3 regions of the Loigolactobacillus coryniformis subsp. coryniformis KCTC 3167 genome follow, and region 1 is predicted to be linked to each of the others. Evidence: predicted binding sites of a transcription regulator. Region 1 holds the regulator's gene; each other region holds the start of a gene.
The links. The regulator Rex, encoded in region 1, represses fermentation and respiration genes when NADH is low (regulators of the CRP and FNR family bind a similar motif). The targets are predictions, from matches to a motif close to TTGTGAANTANTTCACAA.
Positions count from the first base shown of each region.

Region 2: a site for Rex is predicted at 1,467-1,484, ahead of LC20001_RS12130 (NAD(P)-dependent alcohol dehydrogenase). Genes of this name have one in related genera too.
Region 3: a site for Rex is predicted at 1,596-1,613, ahead of LC20001_RS12120 (NAD(P)-dependent alcohol dehydrogenase). Genes of this name have one in related genera too.

Region 1 is NZ_CP017713.1:1,153,195-1,156,482, reverse strand. Features, by position in the region: tRNA gene LC20001_RS05745 (tRNA-Gln) at 327-398, opposite strand; gene LC20001_RS05740 (LPXTG cell wall anchor domain-containing protein) at 480-1,412, opposite strand; gene LC20001_RS05735 (redox-sensing transcriptional repressor Rex) at 1,532-2,191, opposite strand; gene LC20001_RS05730 (ABC-F family ATP-binding cassette domain-containing protein) at 2,496-3,288, shown strand, end outside.
Region 2 is NZ_CP017713.1:2,478,484-2,481,771, reverse strand. Features, by position in the region: gene LC20001_RS12135 (winged helix-turn-helix transcriptional regulator) at 1-47, opposite strand, end outside; gene LC20001_RS12130 (NAD(P)-dependent alcohol dehydrogenase) at 309-1,430, opposite strand; gene LC20001_RS12125 (IS1380 family transposase) at 2,285-3,288, opposite strand, start outside.
Region 3 is NZ_CP017713.1:2,474,892-2,478,179, reverse strand. Features, by position in the region: gene LC20001_RS12125 (IS1380 family transposase) at 1-3, opposite strand, end outside; gene LC20001_RS12120 (NAD(P)-dependent alcohol dehydrogenase) at 387-1,508, opposite strand; gene LC20001_RS12115 (helix-turn-helix transcriptional regulator) at 1,765-2,118, opposite strand; gene istA (IS21 family transposase) at 2,150-3,288, shown strand, end outside.

The DNA of each region.
Region 1 (3,288 bases):
AAGCAATAACGCTTAAAGACTGATAATGAGCAATACACTGGCACTAACCGCCAATGATTAAAAGTCGCTTAATACCTGCGTACACAACAACCCACTTCCTTAGTCAATACCCTGTTTAGGAGAATCATTAAGCTAATCCGCCACGCATTTTAGGCAATGACGAAATATAATTTACAGTCAAAAACACCTAATTTTTTTACGATCAACGCAGTCACTACCGTCGCTTTCACACGATGATCAATTTTGTCAAAATTTTCAAGATAATAAACAAAAAGACCGTCATACCGGCGCTTCTAAGCACTGGTGACGGTCTACGCTTATAAAAATTGGGTAACTAGGGATCGAACCTAGAAATTACGGATTCAGAGTCCGTTGCGTTACCATTTCGCTATTACCCAATGATGTGAAATCTCATCAACGACTAATAGTTTACCGAAAAAACAGCTAGCTGTCAATTATAAATTTGATTTTTTATGCAATTAATGTGCCCAATTACGTTTTAACAAGATAATTGCGCTGCTGATCAACCCAATTCCAGCCAGACTCAATAAAAAGTTAATGTGTTCGCCAGTTGCTGGAAGTAAAGCGGCGAAAATAGAAGTTGGTTGTTTTTGTTTAGCCTTGTGCGCCACTTCAATCATGCTAGTTACTTGTGCCGTAATTGTAGATTCAGTTGGTGTCCTTACGCCTACTTTTGCTTTACTACTCTGTTTTGCCGTTACATCTTGAACAATCTTAAATGGGGTATCCTTTTTGTTTTCCTGCGCAGCGGTAATTGTTGCCGGCTTCTCTGGAGCTAATTCAGCGGATTCTAAATCGGCGAATAAATCAGCTTGCCCTATTTTTTTATCTGCCACTGTTTTCTTAGTATCAGAACTCGCTACTGATTGTGCAGCTACGGGTGCACTACTTTTAGCTGCTTCTTCGCTGATTGTTGCCATTGGTACTGTACTTTGTGCCACCGATTGGCTTTTTCTCTCCGGTAATGCTGTAGCTGAAGTTGCGGTCTCATTTCTAGTATCCGCAGCCGATTGCATAGCTGCGGGTGCTGCACTGCTAGCTGCAGAAGAAGCCGCTGACTCTTCTGGTTGCGGAACTAGCGTAGATTCATTAACCGTCCTAGTAGTTGTTGCTGGTGTCACTGGCAAAGTTGCATTATCCAATGCACCAGTAGCTGCTTTAGCTTCCGGTACTGCGGTATCCGTTGCTGGCGCTACCGCATTAGTCACCGGTGCCGCCAAATCTGCCATTAACGATTGCTGCGGTTCAGAAACAACTGCGGTACGATCTGGTGCTGTTGGCACCATTGCTGGTGTTATTGCTGCATTCGTTTGTGTGCCCCATAAGCCTAATCCTAGCAGTATACTACCACTAAGTAGCCAGCCTTGCAGCCCATGTTTTAAATATAGCATCTAAATCCCTCCAGATAGATGACTGTAAACCCATTCACTCTTATCCTATCATACTTTTTGTCTCCGCGCCGCAATGAAGTATAAAAAAGCACGTGATAGCCAAATGGCCTATCGCGCGCTTAATCAGTCGTTGAATTATCAGTATTTTCACTACCATAATGATCTAAGAAATAAATCAATGTTTGTAATTCATTAGCTAAATCAACATTTTGTACACGCACCGTCGTAGGGACCGAAATACGGATCGGGGTAAAGTTCATGATACCTTTAACGCCGGCCGTTACTAATTCGTCCGCCACTTTTTGTGCGTCCTCAATTGGTACTGTTAAAATAGCGACATCGATTTGCTGAATCTGCAGTTGTTCCTTCATCTCAGCCATTGGGTAGACAGGTACCCCACTTTGAATCGTATTGGCGATCTCTTCATTAATATCAAAAGCGGCACTGATACGCACACTATTGGTCTGACGGAAATTATAGTTCAACAAGGCATGACCTAAATTACCAACACCAATCAAAGCAACGTTAGTCAAACGGTCTTGATTCAACGTCTTTTTAAAAAAGTTTAACAAACTTTCAACATCGTAACCATAGCCACGTTTGCCTAGTGCACCAAAATATGAAAAATCACGACGAATCGTCGCCGAGTCAACTTGAACTGCTTCAGAAAGCTCTGTAGAAGAAACGCGCTGCTTGCCGGCATTAAATAAGATATTTAAGTAACGATAATAAATTGGCAACCGTTTTGCCGTTGCCTTAGGTATTTTTGCTTCAGCCATTCGCTCAACTCCAAACTATGTTTTTTTTACTTGTGAATTAATTTCTTAATAACACTTGTTATCATACTGTATTTACTTGTGAAAAGCAATTGATTGCTCACAACATATTTTGCACATGCAGTCCTGAAACTAGCAAGATATGGTAGACTAAAGAGTATCTAAAAATTACTCAATGACCGCTAAAAAAGAATTTGCGCAAAGCATCATTAATAATTGTAGTGATTTAACCAAGGAATAGTCAATTTACAGTTATTGTTCTACCATTTAAATAAGCGAATAATTCATTCAGAAAGAAGCGAACCTCGTGATATTATTACAAGCACAAAACGTTGCCCGGCGCTTCGGTGCAGAAGTTTTGTTTGAAAACGTACAATTAGAAGTTCAAAGTAACGCACGCGTTGCTTTAGTCGGGCGTAACGGCATCGGCAAATCAACCTTATTAAAAATTTTGATCGGCCAGAACCCACCTGACGAAGGCCAAGTAATTACCAGTAAAGGTGTTAGTATCGGATATTTATCACAAGATACTGGTCTGGATTCGGAGCACACGATTTTTGCAGAAATGTTGACCGTTTTCGCCGATTTACGTGAAATGGAACAGCAAATGCATCAATTAGAAGCTCAACTCGGTGACAAACAATTATTGACCGATGATGAAGCTTATCAACAAGCGCTTAAACGCTATGAACAACTGCAGCATACTTTTACCGAACGTAATGGTTATGGCTATGAAGCAGAAATCCGCAACGTTTTGCATGGATTCGGCTTCGATGCTGACTATTATGAACATCGCGTCAGTGACCTTTCCGGCGGACAGAAATCACGCTTAGCCTTAGCCAAACTTTTACTGGAAAAACACGATCTACTGATCTTAGATGAACCGACCAACCATTTGGATATTGATACATTAACCTGGCTCGAAGGGTATCTACAAGGCTATGCCGGTGCCCTACTGATCGTCTCCCATGATCAGTATTTCCTCGATAAAGTAGCCACTGAAGTGTATGATCTTAGCCAACATACAACGCGACATTATCACGGTAACTACACCCGTTATCGTGAACAAAAGGCTGCTAATTTAGCACAGGAATGGAAGG
Region 2 (3,288 bases), 1.3 Mb from region 1:
TTTAGTAGCTTCAAGCTGACACTGTTTCCTAATGTATAGTTATCCATTGAATTAAGATCCTCTCTTTAATATTAAATGTGTTCTTATACGGTTTTCATTGATTATTTCATAAAAGATTAACGAAATATAGTTTACCATAAAGAAGCATCTATATTAAATGATTTGCTTAATAAGTGGCATTTATTTTCAGAAAACATGCTTACAATTAGCCGAATGGGGAGTTGTTACAACAATTATTGCTGAAAAAATAGGGTTCCTGAGTTAGATTTTCTTGTACTCAGGGCCCTATTTTGCTGTAACTTTAATAACTATTTTCCTGGTTGATATTCAGGATCAATCACCAGTACAGGCTTGATCGTCTTACCACTGATCGAGTCGGCGTTTGCTTCGTTGATTTGATCAAACTTGTAGAACTTCTCGGTCTTGTCAAAATCAAACATGCCTTGACGGTAAAATTCGATCAAGCGGGGAATATCGATTTGTGGAATTGAATCGCCCATGTTAACACCGATGACGGATTTGTCATCAACACAAAGATCATTCCAAGTGTCAACGTCAATGTGATGGGCGGTAACGGCGATACATGCGGAGACGCCACCTTGTGCTAAAGCCTTGATCGAAGATTCCATCACTTGAGTCACACCAGTAGTGTCAACGGCGAAGTTGACGCCATGGCCGTTAGTCAAGGCTTTGATAGCTGCGACAGGATCTTCAGTTTTACTATTGATCGTATCGGTAGCGCCTAGTTCTTTGGCCAAAGCTAAACGATCATCAACGATATCAACGGCGATGACTTTGGTACAACCAGAGATCTTACCAGCCATCATGGCGGCTAGGCCAACGGCGCCAGTACCGAAGACGGCGATGGTGTCACCAGGGCGTGGTTGTAAAGTATTCAAAACGGTGCCGCTACCAGTGACGTAGCCACAGCCCAAAGGACCTAATTTACGTAGGTCTAAATCATCAGGAACTTTGACGGCATTGCGTTCACGGACAACAGTAGTTGTGGTGAATGATGATTGGTCAAACATATCGGCTACTTTTTCGCCATTTTCAGTGAAGTGGGCGGTACCATCGGGACGAACGCCGGAAAGGTTGTTGGCGCCGTAGTGTAAACACTGTGTTGGCACCCCTTTGAGACAGTTTTCACAGTTGCCACAAGCATAGAATGACAGGACAACGTGATCGCCTGGTTTGAAGTTTTGAACGTGGGAACCAACTTTTTCCACGATACCAGAGCCTTCGTGGCCTAAAACAATTGGGTAAGCAATCGTGGCATCACCTTTACGTAAAGCTTCGTCAGAATGGCAGACACCAGTGGCAACCATGTGGACTTGGATATCGTCGTCTTGCATTTCGGCAAGTTCAATATCGTCTCTCAGTTTAAATTCGGCGCCTTGTTTATCAACAACTGCTGCTTTAATTTTCAATCTAAATCACTCCTTAATATTCGTGAATCGCTTTCATTGGTAATTATTTCACATATTTTTTTCTTTTGCAATTGCTTAAATGCAAATAAAAATAATTGATGAGAATATGATCGTCTATAAACGTTATTATGTATAAAGCTTCATGAAATAATTGCAAACTACAATAATTATTTAGTATCATATTTACATGTTGAATGATCAATGAGTCTATTTGTATGAAAACATGGTGTAGCAACAAATGATTTTCCATGTTCTATCAGCTATTCTCTGGAACATCTAATAAGTTTAATCTGTAAGTTGCTTAATCCAGGGATGTTAAGCTATATTCAAAAAATGCAACGTTAAGATTTACCTTTGTGAAGATACCGGCATTTAAGTTGAAATTCAATCTTATTTCCGATAAGGTTGCCGTAGAGAGAACCTCCTTTCTGTGAACTTGATAGTTACGTTTAAAGATTTAACTATAGCAGAATGGAGGTTCTTTTTGTGTCTGAAAAGAGGTGATTTAGAGTTTTTATAGGTCTTGGCTAGAAAAAAATTTCTAATTTGGAATATCTTTTAAGCGAGTTTAGGTGAGTTTTATATGACTCTCATAGCTGTTATTGAGGGCTAACAGAATGAGAAGCGGCTTTTACTCATTGTTTATATAAATCCCGAATTATTCATACGAGGTTTAATATCGGCATACCGCACAATTTTGGACCAATTCTCGTGCTGCTATGGTGTAGTCAAACCAAGATGTACTGTTTTTGCTAAAGGCTACCAAATTATGGGGCTGGATAAATTTTTGATCCTCAATTTTGAGCATACTTGCCCCTTGGCCGAACCGACTTTTTTTGATTTATTGCACCAGTTTAGCCCCACTGTAGCGCTTGGATTCGAGCTAACAGTTGATAAAACAAATCCTGATAGACGTGGTGGCGGCTTAATTTTAGATAAAGTTGCCGGCCGCTGGTCACCAGCTTACCCGCTACTTTAAACAGCCATAAGCGCAAGGTTGTAACCTGTAATCGCTGATGTTGTACAGGCAACAATTGGCGCATCAAGCTGACTAAATTATAAGCGAGGACACTGAGCATCATGCGGGCATAATTTGGTATAAATTGCGAGCTAGTCATTTTATCCAGGTAAAAGCCAGCCTTGGCTTCCTTGATATAATTTTCCATTTGGCCCCGTTGATGATAGGCTTGAAACGCATCTTCGGCGACAAAACTCGTTAAATTGGACACAAGGTATTCATGTTGAAATAACAATTCACCAGCTGGTCGAGTTGATTTAATATAGATCTGGCGCGGCTTAGGCCATGATCGGGCTTGATAAGACGCGCGATAATAATGGACCTCGGTCTCAGTCCAATTCTGCTCATCACTGATCTGAACAAAACGTTCAGCCAGTTGGTTCAGCCGCCGATTGGCTTTCAGGCGGATCAAGTAAAAAGTGTCGTTGGCTTCACAAGTTTCGTATAATTCTGGAGTCGCAAAGCCACTATCCCCGCGGACCAAGATATCAGCGTTCGGTTTGACTTGATGATAGTGCTGTAGTAGTGGTGTGATAAAGGGGGCAATATCCGTACTGGTATAAACATTACCTGGGCGCAATTGAGCCTTTAAACAGTGGCCCGTTTGCCCGTCAAAAGCGACCAGCGGATGGTAACCCGTGGTACCGTAATGCGCATTAAAGGCCGTTTTTTCCTGATGACCATGAGTATCGGCGTGAGTCGAGTCAATATCGAGGATCAGCTGTTGTTGCTTGGCGCCAGTCCACGCTTGGTCAAGCAATGCTTGATTCAACGTTTGTAATGAGGTGATGGTCTGCTCGTCACAGCGTTGCCAAAAACGGGATAATGACGGTTGTGAGG
Region 3 (3,288 bases), 1.3 Mb from region 1:
CATGAGAAGGACCTCTTTCTTTTGGTGGATAGCTGACTTGTGGTGAATCAACTATACCAAATCGGAGGTTCTTTTTCTGCACTAAAAAGGTGAAAAATAAAAAACACAGTACCGCCCATGATAACGGGGTGACACTGTACTTGGAGAACTTATGGTGAATAATTCAGGCTTATGTTAAGAGGTTAAAGATTGCTATGAAATTAGATGAGAGTACTGATGTGAACGATAATTGAGTAATCGTTATTATTTACGCTGTTGCTATATTGTTTTTCTTCAAATCCTCTCTTTGATAACGAAGATTAAAGGATTCTATCAATAAGCGCGTCAATATAAAAATGCTCAAGTTACATACCATTGGTAACTTGAGCATTTTTATATTAAAAAGTTTATTTCCCAGGTTGGTATTCAGGATCGATCACCAATACGGGTTTGATCGTCTTACCACTGATCGAGTCAGCGTTAGCTTCATTGATCTGATCAAAACTATAAAATTTCTCAGTCTTGTCAAAATCAAACATCCCTTGACGGTAGAATTCAATCAAGCGAGGAATATCAATTTGTGGAATTGAATCACCCATGTTAACGCCGATCACTGATTTGTCGTCAACACAAAGGTCATTCCAGGTATCAAGATCAATGTGGTGAGCCGTGACGGCGATACAAGCGGAAACGCCACCTTGCGCTAGAGCTTTGATCGAGGATTCCATAACTTGGGTAACGCCAGTAGTATCAACGGCAAAGTTAACACCACGGCCGTTAGTTAAGGCTTTGATCGCAGCTACGGGATCTTCATTTTTACTATTGATCGTGTCAGTTGCACCTAATTCTTTGGCTAAAGCTAAACGTTCGTCCACGATATCAACGGCGATAACTTTGATACAGCCAGAGATCTTACCCGCCATCATGGCAGCTAAACCGACAGCGCCGGTCCCGAAGACGGCAATTGTGTCACCAGGACGTGGTTGTAAGGTGTTCAAGACAGTACCACTACCAGTGACGTAACCACAACCTAAAGGTCCTAATTTACGTAAGTCTAAGTCGTCAGGAACTTTGACGGCGTTACGTTCACGCACGACGGTTGTTGTGGTGAATGATGATTGATCGAACATATCAGCGACCTGTTCACCATTTTCAGTAAAGTGAGCGGTACCATCTGGACGAACGCCAGATAAGTTGTTATCTGCGTAATGCAAGCATTGTGTTGGTACCCCTTTGAGGCAGTTTTCACAATTACCACAAGCATAGAAAGATAAAACAACGTGATCGCCAGGTTTGAAGTTTTGAACGTGCGATCCAACTTTTTCCACGATCCCAGCGCCTTCATGGCCTAGCACAATGGGATAAGCGATCGTGGCGTCACCTTTGCGCAAAGCTTCGTCGGAATGACAGACACCGCTGGCTACCATGTGGACTTGGATATCATCAGCTTGCATTTCTGCTAGTTCAATATCATCTTTTAATTTAAAGTCTGCGCCTTGTTCGGCAACAACTGCTGCTTTAATTTTCATAAATGAACACTCCTATTACTCCACGATAGTGGAAAGTTTTGAAATCAAAATTTACTGATCAAAATGACTTTAAACAATGCTTTTACAATGTTTATTATTTCACATATTTTAACCTTATCAAGCGCTTTCAATAAGTGGTAAATATTTGTTCCTACTTTTTTAGTATTCTATTACACGAAATACCTAGTAACTAGCTAGTGCCAGCGGGAATTAGTGGCTTTATTATTTTTAAAAGAGGCATATTTACAGATTTCAATTATAAACTAGCGGTTAAAAATTGCTGTTTACCTAGTTGACGGTCTTCTTTAGGCGTGCACCCAAATTTTTCAGCGTATTTATGATAAAAGAAACTTTTGTTTGAAAAGCCTACTTCATGGCATATTACTGTGATTGGACGTGCTGTGTGCTGAATTGATTCTCGAGCATGAATCAGTCGTTCTTCTGTTAGTGCCTCGCTAAAGGTTTTACCAACTACTTTATGGAATAGATTACTAAGGTAGTTCTTATTGTATGAATATTTATTAGAAAGCGCCTCTTGTAAACGGCGGTTATAAAATGTAGGAAAAGGGCGGTGAGAAATTGTCGGTTTTCCTACATTTTTTGATACCATTAATCACATCTTAATCGGGGAGGTTAATGATGTGAGACACGACATTAGAGAAGGAGTGAAACGTTACGTGGATAATGATATCGAACCCAATTATGCCGCTTTAAGCAGACAATATGACGTTGACTATCGCACTGCCAAGAAAGCTTATCAAGAAGTAAAGGAAGGTGACGCCAAGCCACAGAAACAGAAAAAGCAACGCCCTAGCCTGCTTGATCCCTATCGTGATGTTATCAAGGCCAAACTTGAACTGAACTGTTCAGCCATGGCGATTTTTAAGTTCATTCAGAAGAAAGGTTTTCAGGGTCAATATACGATCGTTAAAACCTATTGTGCCTCTATTCGTAAAGCGCGAACGCACAAAGCAACGATCCGAGTTGAACACACTGCTGGTCTTTCAGCCCAAGTTGATTGGAAAGAGGAGATGACGCTTTACAACAAGGAAAATAAGCCCTATCATTTTAATATTTTTCTATATGTCTTACCTTACTCAAAATTAAAATATTTGACTTTGATTTTCGAACGCAGCCAAGATACTTTATTTAATTGCCTTGATGACGCTTTTTGGCACACCGGCGGCGTACCAACTGAGATCTGGTTCGATAACATGAAGCAAGTCGTTGACCATTCAAAATCAAACTTTGGTCACCCCGTTTTCAATGAACGTTTTCGTCAGTTTAGTCAGGACGCAGGCTATAAACCCATCGCTTGTCGCGCTTTTAGACCACAAACTAAAGGCTCAGTTGAAGCATTAGCTCGCACCGTTGAACGTCTACGCCCCTACAATTATGAGTTCTGTGATGGGGTTGAGTTGATTAACTTAGTTGACAATCTCTGCGATGAACTTAATCATGAGGTCTCACAGGCTACCAACGAAATCCCACAAGATAAGTGGCTGGCCGAAGAAAAAGAGTACCTGCACCAGCTACCAGATGACCTACTTAAACCCTTCTTCGAAGAAGACATTACCCGTGTCGTGTCGAAGGAATCAATGGTTATCTTTCGCAAATGCAAATACTCCGTGGATCCACGGTATATCGGACGGACAGTCAATATTGAACTGTCTAATGATGAACATCACATCCAAATTTATTATAACGGAGAATTGATTCGCGCGCACGATATTACAACCCAGCAATTTAATTACAACGAGGATGACCAGATCAATATTCT